One region of the Brevibacillus sp. BD137 genome, then DNA from elsewhere that is predicted to be linked to it. Evidence: riboswitches for the same ligand, from Rfam matches in the RefSeq annotation. Region 1 holds a riboswitch; each other region holds the start of a gene.
What was found. Region 1 has a riboswitch for cobalamin ahead of metE (5-methyltetrahydropteroyltriglutamate--homocysteine S-methyltransferase). Riboswitches for the same ligand answer to the same signal wherever they lie in the genome.

Region 1 (6,287 bases):
CTTCCGCTTCCTTCTCAATACATGGCGTTCCTTCGCTTTTTCATACTGAATACGCTCTTCCTCAGTATCAGGAATGACACCAGGCACGATCGTCGGCTTTCCTTGATCGTCGAGGGCAATCATCGTCAGATACGCGCGTGCTGTCATGCGCTTTTCCCCGGTCAATAAGTTCTCCGCTTCCACTCTGACGAATACTTCCATCGATGTCTTATGGGTCCAGGTGACATATGCCTCCAGATTGATCGCTTCGCCTGTCTTGATTGGCGCGAGAAAATCGAAGGAATCGCTCGACGCAGTGACAACAGGCTTACGGCAATGTCGCATAGCTGCGATGCAGGCGATTTTATCTACATAGGCCATGACTTTCCCACCGAAAATGGTATGGTGGTGATTGGTATCCGGTGGAAAGACGAGATCAGTCAAAAAGGTTCTCGATTGTTGGATCGGTCGTGCTTCTGGCATCATTTGTGTGGCCCCTCTCATCGCGTTCACCTTCCCGACTGAGCTGTCAAACGATTCCGAATCGCCTTCGTTGCCGCAACCATGTTTCGTAACGACTGAACGGTTTCTTCTCTTCCTCTCGTCTTCAGCCCGCAATCCGGGTTTATCCAAAATTGGTCCGGTGGAAGTACTTGTACGCCTCGTGCTACCATATCTTCCATTTCTGAAACAGCTGGAACTCGGGGGCTATGGATATCATAAACGCCGAGCCCGATGCCTTTATCATACGTACCTGTTTCGAACACAGACACGAGCTCACCGTGGCTACGTGAGGTTTCAATCGAAATCACATCGGCATCGAGTTCGCTGATGACGTCCATGAAATCATGAAATTCACAATAGCACATATGTGTATGAATCTGGGTGCTCGGCGCAACAGTGGAAGTCGCTAGACGAAACGCTCTAACAGCCCACTCGAGATAAGCTGCTTGCTCTTCTTTTTTGAGCGGATGTCCTTCGCGCAACGCTGGTTCATCGACTTGAATCATGAGAATCCCCGCTTCTTCCAAGGCTTCTACTTCTTTTCGCAATGCCAACGCGATTTGTTCGCACACTTCTTGTCTGGAGACATCGTCTCGAGCAAACGACCAATTCAGAATAGTTGCTGGGCCAGTTAACATACCCTTCATTGGTTTGGCGGTCAATGATTTTGCATACACACTTTCTTTGACCGTCATTGGTGCCACAAACTCCACATCTCCGTAAATAACAGGTGGCTTCACGCAGCGCGAGCCATATGACTGCACCCAGCCGTTTTTCGTGAACAAAAAGCCATCGAGCTTTTCGCCAAAATACTCAACCATATCGGTTCGTTCGAACTCACCATGGACGAGGACATCCAGACCAAGCTCTTCTTGTATGTTGACCCATTCCTTGATTTGCGCCTGAATGAAAGCGTCGTATTGCTCCACTGTCCAGTTCCCTTTTTTAAACTGCTGTCGAGCTTGACGAACCTCCGCCGTCTGCGGGAAACTACCGATTGTGGTCGTTGGCAACAGTGGTAACTTCCACGTATTTTGTTGAATCTCTCGACGTTCGAGATAAGGAACACTTCTTTCAAGTTTGGCAGCAGCGATTTGACGTAAAGCATTCTTCACTTCTAGACGATTCCTCGCTGGAGATAATGCGAGCTTTAGCAAGTCCGCTTCATTTTGAGCGATCTCTTTTGAAATGACGTACTTACCATATCGGAATCCTTGGACTAAAAGCTGTACTTCCCCTAGTTTTTCGTCGGAAAACGCCAATGCAGGCATTACTTCCTCTGGCAATTCGCTCTCTGCTTCAACTGTTACAGGAACGTGCAACAAACTGCTGGACGGCTGCAGCCACAGCTTTTCGAGTGGAACGATCTCGGAAATTTCATTGACCAGCTCCCATTTCTCCTCAATGGACGCACGCCATATGTTTCGACCGTCGATGATTCCCGCTGCGAGAATCTTGTCTGCTGGAAACCCGTGTGTTTTCAGATGAGTCAAATTGCGCTTCGCTCCGTGTACAAAATCAAGACCGATTCCTTTTACCGGTAAGGAAACTAGCTCCTTGTACCAATCCACCGCTTCAAAATAGGTTTGCAGCATGCATTGTAGATGCGGTAGTGCTTGACCGATTTGCGTATAGATACGCTTGATCATGGCGCGTTCTTGCTCAGAGACATCCAGTACAAATGCAGGCTCATCGATTTGCACCCATTCCACGCCGTGCAGCTCTAACTCCCGGAGAACGTCTATGTAGAGCGGAACGAGTCGATCCACGACGATCTCAAATTCGTTTTTCTCATATCCTTTAGACAATTTGACAAACGTATACGGGCCTACAATAACAGGCTTTCCGATGATGCCATACTTTTCTTTGGCCTCCAAATAGGCCTGGAGAGGCTTGTTCTCGGTTATGGCTGGTTGTCTTTCACCGAACTCCGGGACGATGTAATGGTAGTTCGTGTTAAACCATTTCGTCATTTCGCTGGCGACAGCTTCCTTCGAACCGCGAGCCATGGCGAAGTATGTAGCTAATGAAACCGGGCCTCCCTCGTATTCATAACGCTTGGGGACCATTCCAAACATCACAGCCATATCCAACATGTGATCGTAGTACGTAAAGTCACCCACAGGGATCAGCTCGACCCTTTTTTCCTGCTGACGTAACAGGTTTTGGTGACGGATTTGCTCCATTTGCTGTACCAGGCTTGCCTCATCGATGCTGCCTGCCCAAAATGCTTCCAATGCCTTTTTCCACTCGCGGTTCTTCCCGATCCGTGGATATCCCAAATTGCTGCTTTTCATGAGCTTCCTCTCCATTCTTCATTCGATCTTGACTTGAATCCGCCCAATAAAAAAGGCATCTCCAACGATCAAAAAGAACGTTAGAAATGCCAAATAAGCACTGAGATCACAGCATCCTAACACCTCCCTATCTCCCGTAGGTTAAGCAGTGTCGTCGAAACAGGCAGGTCTCCTGACTTTGGGATCATCATCTGCACATACCTTCCCAATCCGATTGGATCAGTGGCTAATAAATGTGCCGACTCCCCTCATACAGTGGCGGGACCGTGTCGGATTCTCACCGACTTCCCTTTTCATCCTTGGTCGATCTTGATAACCAAAGAACCTGTTCCCACTCCTATGAAATTATCATGGTTCTGTGAAGTGCCCCAGAAAACGAGCAGGGCAGCATACTGTTCATACAGTAACACAGAATCCATTTTTTGTCATACTAAAATCTAAAATCATCGTCCGTCAACGGCTCTACGTTTAGTGTACGGACATAACCATTTCCTTTTTTCGAGAAGAAGTCATGCTGCTTCGTCTGCGTGCGAATGCCGTTCAGCACGATCGGGTTCACTTCTTCCTCTGGGAATAGCGGGTCCAGACCCAGATTCATCAAAGCTTTGTTCGCGTTGTAGCGCACGTAGGCATGAACCTCGTCAGCCAAGCCGATTTCGGTATACAACGAAGTCGTATAGGCCTCTTCATTTTCTTGCAGCTCATGCAAAAGAGCATACAGCTCCTCTTTTGCTGCGGTTTGCTCGACCACACTCAGGCCTTGATAGACTTCTTGCGCGAGAACGCCGACATAGAGTCCGTGGATGCTCTCGTCACGAACAATCAGGTCGATAATTTCCCCGCTGCTTGTCATCTTTCCTTGCCCCGCCAAATAGAGCGGGTAGAAGAAGCCGCTGTAAAACAGATAGCTTTCCAGGAAGACGGACGCTACCATCGCCATGTACAAGTCTTTCGGTTTCTCAATTTCTTGATAGCGTTTGGAGATGAGGGCCGCTTTCTTTTGCAGATGTGGATTGTTTTCTACCCACGAAAAAATACCGTCAATCTCCTCTGTCGATGCCAGCGTTGTAAAAATACTGCTGTACGATTTGGCATGGATTTGCTCCATCATGCCCATGAAGGCGAGAACCGCTTTTCTTTGCAGTCCATCGACATGCTCCATGATCTTCGGCATCCCTACTCCGCCCTGAACCGTATCCAGCAAGGTGAGACCGCCCAATACTTTTTTATACGTATCCCGTTCAGTCGCACTGAGCTCCATCCAGGCCATCTTGTCATCTGACAACGGAATCTCATCATCCGTCCAGAACTGCATGATGTTTTGATTCCAAAACGTCATCGTAAAATCGTCGTCCGGCCTGTTCCAATTGACTGCTTTCATATGGCGTTCCTCTTCTCTTTTTGCTTGATGCTTTTCCTTATTTGAATCGTGTTCACTAAACAGCGCAGCTAATGCACTCTTCTACAGTCAAATGCTTCGTCCGCGTATAATAGAGCGACTTCAGACCTTTTTTCGCTGCATAAATGTAATAGCGAGCCAGTTCTCTAGTTGAAATGTTACTGTTCACGTGCAGCACAGTCGAAATTCCTTGATCGATGTGCTCTTGAATTTCGGCAATCAGATCAATCACTTTGAATTGATCGATTACATACGCCGATTTGTAGTAAAAATAGTTTTCCTGCGACAAGTACGGCATCGGGTAATACGTCGTAGAGTTGGCATACGTTCTCGTTTCGATATGCTCAACAATTGGCATCACGCTAGAAGTCGCATTCTGAATGTAGGAAATGCTCTGTGTCGGTGCAATCGCCAAACGGTACGCATGATAAACACCATGCTTTTGCACCTTTTGCTGTAGATCCGCCCAATCCGCTGGCGTCGGAATGTGCATTCCTTCAAAGAGAAGCTTTGCTTTTTCCGTCCGCGGGCTGTAATCGTTCGTCACGTACTTGTTAAAATAAGTGCCTTTTGCATATTCCGATTGTTCAAAGCCCAAGAAGGTCTTGCCTGTTTCCCTGGCAATTTCCATACTTTTTTCCAAGGAGTAGAAGTTCATCATCATGAAGAACGTACGGGCGAAATCTTTCGCTTCTTCACTTTCGTACGCGATTCTGTTCTTTGCGAGATAACCGTTCAGATTCATCGCACCGAGACCTACAGAGTGCAGCTCACTGTTTGCCTTTTGAACGCCTGGAGCGTTTTCTACACGCGTCATGTCACTCACGGCTGTAATGGCTTCGATTCCTTCGTGGACAGATTCGCGGATCATTTTGCGTTCCATCACATTGACAATATTGAGCGATGCCAGATTGCAGCTAATATCGCGACGGATGATATCCATCTCGCCGTAATTGGTAATCGTCGAAGTCTCCTGTAGCTGGAAGATTTCCGTGCACAGGTTGGACATTTTTACCGAACCGAGATCTTTCAGCGCATGGTTGTTGTTCGCATTCGTTTTGTTCATGATGTACGGATAGCCCGATTCCATTTGGATCATCGCGATTTTGGTCAACATCTCGCGTGCGCTCATCACGGTCTTTTTCTTGATGCGATCGTTAGCCAAGAGCTCCTCGTACATCTCATCGAGGTCCATATCATCCAGATGCACACCGTATTCTTTGTACACGGAGTATGGAGCAAACACAGTCAATGGCTTGTTTTCCTCAGCCAGCTTGTAGAACACGTTTGGTACGATCAGGCCGATGGACAACGTTTTGATGCGGGCTTTTTCATCCGCATTGATTTTTTTGCAATCGAGAAACTCGTTGATATCCCAGCCGAAGATGTTGTAGTACGCTGCACCTGAGCCTTTGCGTTGCCCCATTTGATCCGCGTAGGAAAACGCATCTTCCAACAGCTTGAGAACGGGCATGACACCTTTTGCCGCGCCCTCGACGCCTTTGATCGGCTCTCCTCGTCCGCGAAGCTTGGACAGGTTCACGGCTACACCGCCGCCAATTTTGGATAGCTGCATACAAGTTCCCAAAATAAAGTTGATGGAATTCAGTGAATCATCCATTTCGAGCAAGAAGCAGGAAACCATTTCTCCCCGGCGGCTTTTGCCTGCGTTCAGGAAAGTTGGTGTCGCTGGTTGCAAACGTTGGTCCATCATGGAGACCGTTAAACGCTTGGCGAGCTCAAAGTCACCTTGTCCAAGCGACAGTGCCACAACGGCCACCCTGTCTGGATACTGCTCCAAGTACATCGATTTATCGTTCGTTTTCAAAGCGTAATCTTTATAAAATTTGGAGATAGCCATATACGAAGCAAATTGAAAATCGGCGTCATAGGCCAAACGGAAAACCTCATCGACCTGCTCAACAGTGTATGTTTCATAGACGTTTTCATAGAAGTCATTCTCGATCAAATAGTCCATGCGTTCTTTGACACTGCCAAAGGTCATCGTGTTGGACTGCACTTCTTCCATGAAGACCGCAACCGCTTCCCGATCCTTTTCCAGTTGATAAAATCCGTCGTTGCCACGCTGCATCAGTTCGTTGTTCAAT
Region 2 (6,287 bases), on a different contig from region 1:
TACTTCCGGTTCATCTAGTCTCTCCGTATCACGTCCGACTACCATGGACAAGGAGCGTCTCGCCGCTTCCATGTCCCCAGCCACAAGATGACGGGCAATCTCCATCCCGGCATCGGCCAAGCCTTTTGTCGCGATCGTCGTAGAAATCAACCAGGCACCCAAGATCCAGGAAAGCACCGGATGGATAAACGTCGCTCCCCACAGAATTAGCCAAACCACAGCATAGCTACCGCCAACGATCACGACCGGAAACAGGACTCCTGCCAGCTTCAAATGCGACTCCTCTTTGACGAGAGAACGTATGACCCGTTCCAATCGTGTAATCCACCAGCCCATGATGATCACTGGATGCGGCAAGCTCCGGGGGTCTCCTACCACCCGATCAATCAAGTAGGCCGCGCATAATACCCATACTTCTGTCATGTTGTCCCTCTCTTATTCTTCAGGGGTTGTCGCATCCAACTCTGCTTTTCCGGATCCAAGCATTCCGCTACCAGCGCCTCTCCATGCTTCATGCCATCGACCTGCCAATATCGGTCAGGATTGTTTTCGAGCCAGGCGGCCTGGAACCAGCGGATCACGCCGCCATGTGTGACGATGACGATTGTATCGGATGCCTCCTCCTTGCCCGCTTCCTCCAACAAGGAAAGTAGCCAACGATCCACGCGCATCCCTAGCTCTTCCAGACTCTCCCCTTGTGGAGGTCGATTTCGAAAAGGATCGTCGTACCACCTCGTGGCCCGCACAGGGTCCGACTGCATTAGCTCATCGTAGGTCATCAGCTCCCACTCGCCAAAAGACAGCTCTCTCAAAGCTGGCTCCGAAATAACCGATAGCCCCCAAGTAGCTGCAAGTGGTTCGGCAGTCTGCATGCATCTGAGCAGATCACTCGAGTAAATCGCAGCGGGTCGCCCGATCAGCACTGGTAATTCCTTGGCTAAATCACTCGCGTGCAGATGCCCGCGCTCATTCAAAGGAACGTCGCTATGCCCCAAATATCGATGCTCACGATTGCTATCTGTCTCCCCGTGACGTATCCAAACCAGCTTCATAACCACCAGCTCCCGACTAGCACGAGCAGAACGACCGCTTCACTGCTTTCGATAACAGCCCCGTAGCAGTCTCCGTTTAAACCGCCTAGTTTTTTTGCAACCGAGCGTGAAAACCATAGAGCAAACAGCAGCGATAGGAAAATAGCTGTGATGACCTGCAAGCCTCCAAGATACCATCCTGCGGCAAACACGATGATGTAGCTCGCGATGATAGAGGAAACGGAAAGCCCGGAACTAATGCCTTTTCCGATTCCTTTGTCCGCCGAAAGATACGGCCAGAGCTTGATCGACAAAAGCACATGTGTCCGCGCTGCTACTGGCGCTACGATCAAAAAGCTGCCCCATCCCGGATGTGCGAGCTCTGCTACCGCACCCGCCTTGATCAGCAACAGCATAATCGCAGCAAGTACGCCCATCGCACCTACGCGACTGTCCTTCATAATCGCAAGGATTTGCTCTCGCGGCCTGCTGCTACCAAGACCGTCCGCGAGGTCCATCCACCCATCCATATGAAGACCACCGGTTACGTAGACCCATGCGATCAGTGTAAAAATGGCGGCGATCCATGGACTAAACAACACCAGTCCTGCCTGATGCACACCCCATAGCAATAAACCGATGACCAAACCAACCGCGGGATACCAGTTGACGCTTTTTCTCCACGCCTCCTCAGAAGGACGAAGCCACGGGACCGGAATACGCGTAAAAAACGAGATCGCGTGTAAAAATGCATTCATCCTTTGATCCTCCACGGTATCCCCGACAAAACCGCGTAGACGGCGTCCGCTTGTCGCGCACTTCTCTGATTGACATCGCCCAGCACATCCGCGAACCATCTGCCCAAACGACTCAAGGCTACACCGCCCAATCCGACCTCGCTTGTGACAGCAATGACTTTTTGCGGGGAATTCTGAACGAGGGTCAGCCACGCCTCTGCCTCGTGCAGCAGGGCTTGCGTGTGTGAAGCACTTCTCCATTCCGACTCATCCACGCTCATCAATCGATTACTCACCCAAGTGGACAGACAATCGATCAACACCACATCATACTGCTCACGAAATGCGTGGTAATCCGTTAATCGCTCTCCTATCTCCACACAGCCCCATTCCAGCGGACGACGTGCCTGATGCAGCTCGATTCTCTGCTTCATTTCATCATCCCAAGCCTTGCCTGTCGCCACGTACAGGACTCGACTGCCCAACTTCATCGCGAGCTCTTCCGCGTAGCGGCTTTTTCCTGAACGGACACCGCCTGTTACCAGCACCAAGCTCATCGCTGTTCCCTTCCTTCCGCATGGACCTCGCGAAGCGCTGCCAAAAGTCGTTCATTTTCCTCTCGTCCACGCACGGCAACTCTCACATCATGGGCCGTCAAACCGGGATACATCGCACAGTTGCGGATTAGAACGCCTTTTTTGCCGAGTCGTGCCTGCAGTTGCTCGGCTGGCAATCCTTCTGGCGAGCGCAGTAGCAAAAAGTTTGCCTCCCCCGGCCATACCCGCCAGCCCAACTCTCTACGGATGCAGTCAGTCAAATACGCACGTTCTGTTTTGATCAGCCTGCGCGTCTGTTCCTCGTATGCCTGCTCCTGCAAGCACAGTTCTCCTGCCAAAAGGGCCAGTGCATTTACGCTCCAGCTCACTTGCTTTTGGCGCATTTTCGCAATGACATCCGGATGTGCAATCGCATAGCCCAAGCGCAATCCCGGGATCGCGTACATTTTCGTCATCGAACGCATCAAAATCACACGAGGAAAGTGCTCCAGCTGCGTCGCCAATGTATACTGCCGCTCTTCCTCTACAAAATCGAGAAAAGCCTCGTCCACGATGAGCCACGTATTGGTCTCTTGCGTCCATTCCGCCATTTGGCGCAGCTCATCCGGTTGATACAGGATTCCGGTCGGATTGTTAGGTGACCCGACAAATACGAGATCCGCCTGCGCAAAAAGTGTATACAGCTCTTCAGAATCGGGCTTGTACCCGTTCGCTTCCTTCCCGAAGCAGCCAATGACACGAGCACCATACTGCTCGGAAAGTTGCGCGTATTCCGAAAAGCAAGGATACACCACACCAACTGTTTGCGGCGAAAGACCGAGGATGGCCAGTGCCATTGCCTCCGCGGCACCATTCGCAGGCAGCAGCCATTCCTCCGACATTTGCAGCCGTTTGGCCAGCGCACGACGAAACACACGATGTCCAGGGTCTGGGTAATGCCCTACAGCAGCCAACGAAGCTAGTAGCATCTCACGGACGCTTGCTGGCATCCCCAGCGGATTAATATTGGCACTGTAATCCAGAAACTGCCCGGGCTCTCGACCAAAGCGCTGCGCTGCGGTCAGCAGGTCTCCACCATGACCGTACGTCTCTATTACACCTGCGCTTGTCAAAACTCTACCCCCAGCACAGCTGGAATCCCTTCATCGTAGTAATGCTTGATTGGCTTCATCTCTGTCACCAGATCTGCGATGTCTAGGATCTCCTGCTTTGCTGCCCGTCCCGTAATCACGAGGTGGGTATGACTTGGCCTGTTTTGAATCGCTTCCAACACAGCGGACAATGGCAACACATCGTCAATCGGGAAGCGGTCAATCGCCAATGCATTATTCAGCTCATCCAGAATGACAACATCGTACGCTCCGGAAGAGAGCTTCTCGCTCGCAAACGCCCAAGCTTCTTTCAATGCCTCACGATGCTCCTCCGGTGTCTTTGTCCAGGTGAAGCCGACGCCCTTTTGCACGATTTCAATGCCCAATTTATCAAAAATAATCTTTTCTCCGTATGTTCGCTCCGGCGACTTGATGAATTGAACCATCAGCACCTTTTTCCCGCGCCCTGTCGCCCGCACAGCCAATCCGACTGCTGCCGTCGTTTTTCCTTTGCCGTCTCCTGTGTAAACGAGGGTCAAGCCCCGCTTCTTATCGTTTTTCTCCATCGTGACCACCTCAAAAAGTGACGTATTTTACTCCGCTGTTCTATCCATACTTTCCGAAGCAATAAAACGGTCATGACCGTTTTGTTGACCGCAAGCGGTCGCATCCACCTTTATGAAAAACGTCGAGACGTTTTTCACAAAAAAAAGCGCTCTGTTTCCCCCAGTACGTAAGGAAAAACAAAGCGCGGATAGCTGAAAAGCAACAATCCTCACCTCTTCCTTTGACCCGAAGGAAATCAGTGTAAACATAAAACAGGCAGGTCTCCTGGCTTGAGGATCATCGCTCTTCTTCTCCTTCCCGCTCCCGGATGGGCAGTGGATGGCATGGTGCCTTGAAGAATAGCTACTCTCTTACAGTGGCGGGACCGCGTTGGCTTTTCACCAAACTTCCCTTTTAACCTTGCTCCTGCGAATCGGTTTCGCAAAAACAAGGACCTGTTTCTCTTCCATATGTAAATGTCATTCGTTTCGTTGACAAGCACTTGCTTTAATAATAGCAAAAGCTACCGAGGATTCAAGCAAAAGCTGCCGATTCCTCGCAGGTGGCTATTGGCAGAAAATTTAAGATAATGACCGTTTACTTACTTGACGTTTTTCGTTACCCTATTGGCAAAACAATCGAAAGTGGTGTGCAGTCATGCTATATCCCCCGATTCCAAAAATAACAGACATGGATTTGCCCAGCCCACTGCCGATCAAGGAATGCAGCGAACCGATGATCCTCCTCTCTTCCCTTTCGGAACAAATCACGATCTATCCAGCCTACTACCACGAGGGCTATGCCGGAACAAAGCCGGAAGCCTTTTTGCGAGAAGGGGCAGCACGCAAGCTCGCTACGGCAGCCGCGCAACTGCCAGTTGGCTACAAGCTCGTCGTGCTGGACGGCTGGCGCTCGTTCGAGGTACAGGCATCGTTGTATGAGCGTTTCCGTGAAGCTCTGATTTTACAAGGCTGGCAGGAGGGACCCGCACTCACGGAAGAATTGAGTAAATTCGTTGCTTATCCAACAACAGACCTCTCCAAACCGTCCCCGCACCTATCCGGTGGTGCAGTCGATCTGACTATCGCAGGACCTGATGGCTGGCTGGAAATGGGGACAGACTTCGATGATTTCAGTGAAAGGGCTGAGACTCGCCATTATGAAGAACTCGTACAGCCTACCCAAAAAGACATCGAGATTCGAGACAATCGCCGACTGCTCTATCATTTGATGACTGCTGCCGGATTCGTCAACTATTCGCAGGAGTGGTGGCATTTTGAGTATGGTACGCGCACGTGGGGACAAAAAACGCAGCAGGAGCCGATCTATGGCGGAGTCTTGTCGATGTGAGAAATAGCTTCCATGAAAAAGACCGTCAGCTCATACTGCCTGACGGTCTTGCTTATTCGTATATGAAACCATCACTGCATAAAATCCGCCATGATGATCTCCGTATCAAACGGCGTAATCCCTTCCTCCATGGAAAATACCGTATCTGCCTCTTCTGCTTGATCAATCAGCGTCCCTCTCGCCTGTGCATGAAGCATAAACAACTCATGCAGGGTAGGCTTCACCAACGAGGTGAGCGCTCTTCCCATCAGCTCCACCCCTCCGGCATTGGACTCCACATTGTTGGCAAAACGCGGGTCGGAATTCAGGGCGATATCCGTCCAAATCACTTTTCTCTCCACGAGATCCAGAATGACCGGGATACAAATCCGCGTGTTTGCGGCGAGATCAATCTTGTCCTGTACCGTCTGCGGCTCGAAAATTTCTCCCGTCTGTGGCGCCGACCGAATCATCCAGCCTGCGTAGCATTCAGGCAAATCACAATAAGGCTGACTCGAAAACGAATACAGGTTCATTACGACGTATCGACCACCATAGCGGATGACAGAATCAATTCCGATGTCGATGAACTCGCACGCGCCTTCGGGAGCCTCCACAATATCCCCGCTATGGTACGCTTGATACTTGTCGGAACGCAGGTTGGTATAAGAAATATGCTCTATGTACTTCCAGTCTTCGTTATAGAGCACGGCAGACAAATCGATATCGACTCTGCCTGTAGGGACATCGTTGACGATCCCTTCCCTCCACCACAGGAAAAAGCGAATCGTTCCTCCATCCGGGATCGATAGTCGGGAGCCGCGTGCAATCGTGCGCAACGCTTTGCTGGCGGATCGCATCGAAAACGGAACGAGATGCTCCTGTAGCCGCGGATCGATATAGACGTTGCCCAGCGACGGCAATTGGGCAAAACGGTTTAACAACGCTGTCCGGCAAATATCCGCTGCCTTTTGTCTGCTGTCCTCTTGCAAGCCT
Region 3 (6,287 bases), on a different contig from region 1:
GAGCGCCTTGCGCAGACTCATCTCCGGTACAAAAGCATCCTCGACGAACACGGCTGCCACGATGGAATGCACGCCCCCCTGCTGAAACCGTGGCAAATACTCCGTCTCGATCATTTTGGTTCGACCGTATCCACGCTGAATCTCCACATCCATCAGCAGATCAAAATGCCCATCCAGAACGTGAACACCGTCATGAAATTTGCGCGCCTGTTCTCTCGTTACTTCCGTCATACGAGTCATCTCCCATCTTGTTCTATGGATTTTTCTTATCGAGATAGTTGTAAACCGTGAATTTGGATATATCCAACAAATTCGCGACGTATCGCACGGCTCCTTTGATCAATAAGAGAACCTTTGCATCTAACAGGTAAAGCCCCGACAGTTGGAGCGAAGTTCTTTCCGCTTTTACTGCCGTCGACTTAACAAAAAAGGACGCCGACTAGGCATCCCCTCTTATGAAAATCAAAGAAACTCAACTTGTCCCCCGTCAGTTGGCTCCACTTATTACCTTCTGGATAGATGGCTTCACACGGATCGCTTCCGAGTAGAAATATACATGCTTTTTCCCAGTAATAGGATGGGTCGTCACTTCTGTCTCTACTCCGAAAACATCCCGAATCAGAGTGGGTGTCAAGACCTCCTCTGGCGTCCCTGATGTAACGATTTCCCCGTCACAGATCACGTACAGACGATCACAGTACATCGCTGCAATATTGAGATCATGCAACGAGGACAACACCGTAATCCCAAGATTTTTAACCAGATCCATCACCTGCAACTGGTATCGAACATCCAAATGGTTCGTCGGTTCGTCAAGGACAAGGAACTGGGCTTGCTGCACCAAAGCTCTGGCAATTAACACCCGCTGCTTCTCCCCACCCGATAAACTGAAAAAGCTGCGATCGGCATATGTATGCATCCCTACCCGCTGTAGTGCTTCCTCACAAATCTGAAGGTCTTCTGCGTTATCAGACTGAAACAGTCGTTTATGCGGAGCACGTCCCATGTTCACGATTTCTGTTACCGAAAAATCAAATTCAACAGAGGACTCCTGCCGTACTGCCGCCATTCGCTGAGCATTTTGACGCGAGGTTAGCTTGTATACGTCGTCGCCATCCAGTGAGATCCATCCCGAACGCGGCTTCAGTACCCGATAAATACTTTTTAGCAATGTGGACTTCCCACTACCATTCGGCCCGATTAGTCCCACAAACTCTCCGGAGCACACCTCCAGACTGACGTTGCGCAGGATTCCCTTTTTCTCCAGTTCGACCGATATATTCTCAACCTGCAAATTCATCGTCCGCTACCTCCAAAGGAATAAGAACTCCGCAACATCAACCAGATAAAGAATGGACCACCACACAGCGCTGTCAAAATACCGATCGGCAGCTCTTCCGGTGCAAATGCAAGCCTGGCGACTACATCAACCCAGATGAGAAATATCGCGCCAAACAAAGCGCTGACAGGCAGGACACGTCTGTGATCTGATCCGACCATCACACGGACAATATGGGGCATCATTAATCCGACAAAACCGATTGATCCCGCGATGGACACGATCACCCCGGTGAGTAGTGCCGTGATCACCAGGAGAAGCTTGCGGAATTGTACGGTATTAACCCCCAATGTCCCCGCTGACTCCTCGCCCATCAGCATCGCATTGAGCGAGCGGTATTGGGCCATTAAGACGATGAGACAGATGACGACAATCAACGTAGGGATCGTCAGGTACTCCCATTTGCCGCCAGCCAGACTGCCACTTAACCAAAACAGCACCGTCCCAATTCCATGCTCATTCGGCGCTGAAAACACAAGGAGACTGGTAATGGCCGACAAGATCGCAGATATCGCAATTCCAGCCATGAGCAGGCGTACCGTCGAGTTTTGTCCTCCAATACGGGATAGCGTAAAAATGAGAATGATAGACACGAGGGAGCCTGTAAAAGCGCCAAAGGTTAACGCATACTGCCCGTACATGCTGAATGCTCCGAAAATAATTACGGAAGTAGCTCCAACGGAAGCACCTGATGATACGCCTAACACATATGGGTCAGCCAGGGAGTTGCGAACCAACGATTGGATCGCTACTCCCACGACAGACAGACCTGCTCCGACGATCGCCCCCAAGAGTACACGCGGGAAGCGAATATCCCAAATAATTGTTTGCTCCCCTTTGGACCAGTCCACCTCAATCCATTGGGTCAACATCGGAATTTTTGATAAGGCGATTTTCCATACCGTAGTCGATTTAATCTCCACCGATCCCAGCGTGACTGCGAACGTAATCGAGAGGAAGAGTCCGACCAATAAAGTAATGATGATAGAAGGTAACTTGATCTGTTGCAGTGCTATTCCCTCCCTTAAAAGGGGCGTACTCTATTTGAATTTATCCGGGTAGAGTCCTTCCGCCAAAATTTTCAGTGCAATCGGTGCACGAACGCCTTCAGAAGCCGCAGACAATGGCAATACCATCAGTCGTTGATTTTTAATCGCCGGAATATCCGCCATTTCCTTTTTGGTCAAAAGGAAATGACGTTTTTGCTCAACAGTTCTATCCCCGTAGTCTACGATAATAATCACGTCTGGATTGCGACTCACTACTTGCTCCCAACTGACCTCTGCCCAACCCTTTTGAATGTCATCAAAAATGTTCTTGCCGCCAGCAGTCTTGATTAAGGACGTCATGTAGTTGTTGGCTGCCGTGAATGGCTTATCTTCCCCGTTGTCGTACACGAACACTTTAAGTGGCTCGTCCACCTTGCCGATTTTGCTAATCGTTTGATCCATTTCACTCTTCATTTTATGGATCAAATCATTGGCTTTGTCCTCCACACGGAAAATGCGTCCGATGTTCGTAATATCCGCGAACACATCGTCGATCGTTGGACCAGGCTTGCTAGACGATTCTTGCAGATAAGATTTGATGCCGACCTTTTCCAAATCCTGCATCGATCCTACGCCCTTTTCGCCGAAACCGCTTTTCCATCCGGCGTACACGAAGTCTGGGTTCGCTGCCAACAGCACTTCTTTCGTAGGATACTTGTCAGACAGTACCGGAATCTTGTCGTAATCTGCTTTTAACGCTGGAAGGATTTCATCGTCCAGGTAAGCGGTTCCGACCATTTTATCAGCCAGGCCCAATGCCAGCATGATTTCGGTTACGTGTTGGTTCAATGTCACGGCACGCTCAGGTGCTTTTGGATAGGTCATTTCGATACCATTATTGGTGAGTGTTACAGGCTTGCTCTCTGCTGCTGGAGCAGCGGTTTGTTCTGTTTTGGCTGGAGCCTGCGTTGTCGTAGTGGAGCCGCATGCCGAAACCAAAAGCATGGCAGCTGTCATGATACCGAAAGCTAGTCCTTTCATTACTGTATGTGCTTTGATTGCATGAAACATCTGTAATCCCCCTTTTTTTATAAATGTTGTAGTAAACCAATTGCATCCACAAAAAAGCACCTCCCATTTCAATCGGGAGGTGCATGACAAACGTAGATATAGCCATAACAGGCGCAAAGGCGCCCTTTCATAGACTGTTTCCACATCTGCCCCATCCTCGTGGGTCGATTGTAAATGATCGCATGGCAGGTCTCCTGGCTTACGGATCAACACACCCAGCTACCTTCCCATTTTTTGTCTCGCAAAAAACAGTGGCTATTCGCTAGGCGCTCCTCGTTACAGTGGCGGGACCGCGCCGGTTTCTCACCGGACTTCCCTTTTAAGCTGACGGCATATGCCATCCAGCACCATTCGATACGTATTCAATTTTTCCAACTTCTTTATTGGTTGATAGAAGTCAGTTTTTTCGGGAACTGCGTGAGTATTTCAACGCCTGTTTCCGTAACCAATACATCGTCTTCAATCCGAACGCCGCCTACTCCTGGCAAATAGATACCCGGCTCGATGGTAAAGACCATTCCTGGACGAAGCACTTCTTGGTTCTGGCTGTGAACAGACGGATATTCATGTACATCCATCCCTAGTCCATGCCCAAGGCGGTGCATGAAGTATTCTCCGTAGCCTTTTGCGGTGATAACATCGCGAGCGGTTTTATCCAAATGCGCAAAAGTCACACCCGGACGAATCTCAGCAATTGCCGCTTCGTTGGCAGCCAATACTGTCTCGTAAATTTCTTGTAGCTGGGGACTGATCTCGCCTACAGCAAAGGTACGAGTAATATCGGATACATATCCGTTCGCAGCTACCCCGATATCAAACAAAAGCAAGTCGCCTTCTTGCACCTGGCGCGTTCCTGGCTTCCCATGTGGCAAAGCGGACTTCTCCCCTGCCAATACCATGGACGTAAAGGATGGACCTTCTGCGCCCAAGCGCTTCATCTGGAATTCCAGCTCAGCTACGATTTCTGTCTCGGTCATGCCTGTTTTGACTTTTTTCAGGGTCTCCCGCAAGGAATCCTCGACCAACTGAACAGCGTGCTTCAGACGATCCACTTCATCCGGAGATTTGATCAAACGCATTTCACGCAGTGGCTCTTCCACGTCCACATAGCTCGACGCCAGAACAACTTGTCCAAGTGCTTCATAGCGCTCGACAGTCATATGACTTTTCTCAATGCCGAGCTTCGCGAAGTTCGCTGGCAACACTTGCTTGAGGATTTCATACGGGTTTTGGATATCCGTATGTGTATGGATATCTTGAACGAACGAAGCCTCTGCTGCTGCCTCACGATCAAGAGCAGGTACAATTAAGGAAGGCTTTCCTTCAGCAGGAATAACAAGACCCATAAAACGTTCATGTGGGTCAGTAAAAAATCCGGTCAAATAGTAGACGTGCTTGGGAGAGGTAATCAACACCGCGTTCAGCTCTTGCTCTGTCAAAAACGTGTGGAGCTTCGAAATGCGCTCTTGAAACAACTTCTTCACCCTGCTTTCACCAATTATTCTATTGCGAGAATACCACTTCCCCATCAAAAAAAGAAGAGTTCAATTGCAAAATCTACTTCGGATCGGACAACCTAAGGGTGGGGTGAAAACAAAAATGGAACAAATACTCGTCCATCAGGATGGCAAGCAGTTTGCTTTTCACATATCGGGGAAAGGTCAGCCGTTATTGTGTATCCATGCGCCATGCATCGGCTCTATCAATTTTGTTTATCAGCAAACACTCGCAGATACTTATCAGCTCATTGTCCCTGATTTGCCCGGACATGGTGACAGTTCGCCCATGGAGAAGCCCTATTCTATTGGGGAATTGGCAGAACGACTCCATAAGCTGATCCCGTCTCTCGGCATTGAGCGTCCCTTTATTTTGGGGTACTCCCAAGGTGCTTCTATCGCCCTTGAATATTGCCTTCGCTATCCTGATCATGCGCGAGGCAGTATACTCGTGAGCGGTTTTTCCGAAGTGAATGACCTGTATTTGCATGGACGATTTTGGATGGCCCGGGCGTTGTCGATGCTTCACGGAGTTCCTCTTCTTGCCTGTTCCATTGCTTCCTCACATGTCAATAACCCAGAAATGCGGGAAAAATGGACGGCGCACGCCTCCAAAACAGATCCCACCAGCTTAAAATACCTTTACGCTGCCGGACATCGCTATCAATGTACAGAGAGTCTGGGCAACATCCAGCTTCCGATTTTACTTGCCTATGGCGGACAAGATAAACGTATGCATCATTATGCGCAAATGCTGACACTGAAATTGCCAAAGGCAAGACTTGAAATGATCCCTAACGTAAAGCATCAAGTCATTACGAAAGCTGCTCCTGTACTCAATCAGTTGTGCCGCACCTTCATGGAAGAAGGATAAATAAGAAAAGACAGAAGGACGGTATCTCCATTCCCTTCTGTCTTTTTGCAATTGGACTAGCTCTTCATCCGCGGGTCGAGTGCATCACGCAAGCCGTCCCCGATTAAGTTAAAGCCGAGAACTGTTAGCATGATAGAGAGCCCTGGAAAAATAACGGTCCATGGTGCTTTCTGAATGTACTGACGTGAATCAGCGAGCATTTTTCCCCATTCTGGTTCTGGCGCTTGTGCTCCCAGTCCGAGAAAGCCAAGTGCAGCTGCTTCAATAATTGCTGTTGCGATCCCCATCGTCCCGGTCACAATGATTGGGGCGAGACTGTTTGGCAAAATATGCTGCATGATAATCCGGGAATTTTTCATTCCGATTGCCCGTGCGGCCATGACGAATTCCTCTTCCTTTAAGCTCAATACACGGGCGCGTACTAACCGCCCAAAAGTCGGAATGTTAATAATCGCAATGGCAATCAAGGCGTTTTGCAAAGATGGCCCCAAGATGGCAACCACAGCGATTGCCAAAAG

Region 2: linked by a shared signal. The riboswitch ahead of ODZ53_RS10735 (hypothetical protein) and the one ahead of metE (5-methyltetrahydropteroyltriglutamate--homocysteine S-methyltransferase) in region 1 are both predicted to bind cobalamin.
Region 3: linked by a shared signal. The riboswitch ahead of ODZ53_RS24830 (ABC transporter substrate-binding protein) and the one ahead of metE (5-methyltetrahydropteroyltriglutamate--homocysteine S-methyltransferase) in region 1 are both predicted to bind cobalamin.

The regions. Positions count from the first base shown of each region.
Region 1 covers NZ_JAOTNO010000002.1:473,291-479,577, forward strand. Annotated here, with positions in the region: gene ODZ53_RS05545 (acyl-CoA thioesterase) at 1-483, opposite strand, end outside; gene metE (5-methyltetrahydropteroyltriglutamate--homocysteine S-methyltransferase) at 489-2,780, opposite strand; cobalamin riboswitch at 2,926-3,124, opposite strand; gene nrdF (class 1b ribonucleoside-diphosphate reductase subunit beta) at 3,211-4,161, opposite strand; gene nrdE (class 1b ribonucleoside-diphosphate reductase subunit alpha) at 4,217-6,287, opposite strand, start outside.
Region 2 covers NZ_JAOTNO010000004.1:143,008-149,294, reverse strand. Annotated here, with positions in the region: gene cbiB (adenosylcobinamide-phosphate synthase CbiB) at 1-423, opposite strand, end outside; gene ODZ53_RS10760 (histidine phosphatase family protein) at 420-1,052, opposite strand; gene cobS (adenosylcobinamide-GDP ribazoletransferase) at 1,049-1,789, opposite strand; gene cobU (bifunctional adenosylcobinamide kinase/adenosylcobinamide-phosphate guanylyltransferase) at 1,786-2,325, opposite strand; gene cobD (threonine-phosphate decarboxylase CobD) at 2,322-3,437, opposite strand; gene cobO (cob(I)yrinic acid a,c-diamide adenosyltransferase) at 3,434-3,982, opposite strand; gene ODZ53_RS10735 (hypothetical protein) at 4,010-4,231, opposite strand; cobalamin riboswitch at 4,221-4,436, opposite strand; gene ODZ53_RS10730 (M15 family metallopeptidase) at 4,620-5,312, shown strand; gene ODZ53_RS10725 (TerD family protein) at 5,384-6,287, opposite strand, start outside.
Region 3 covers NZ_JAOTNO010000015.1:62,785-69,071, reverse strand. Annotated here, with positions in the region: gene ODZ53_RS24850 (dipeptidase) at 1-231, opposite strand, end outside; gene ODZ53_RS24845 (helix-turn-helix domain-containing protein) at 254-367, opposite strand; gene ODZ53_RS24840 (heme ABC transporter ATP-binding protein) at 488-1,300, opposite strand; gene ODZ53_RS24835 (FecCD family ABC transporter permease) at 1,297-2,355, opposite strand; gene ODZ53_RS24830 (ABC transporter substrate-binding protein) at 2,380-3,399, opposite strand; cobalamin riboswitch at 3,567-3,766, opposite strand; gene ODZ53_RS24825 (M24 family metallopeptidase) at 3,780-4,874, opposite strand; gene ODZ53_RS24820 (alpha/beta fold hydrolase) at 4,999-5,769, shown strand; gene ODZ53_RS24815 (ABC transporter permease) at 5,826-6,287, opposite strand, start outside.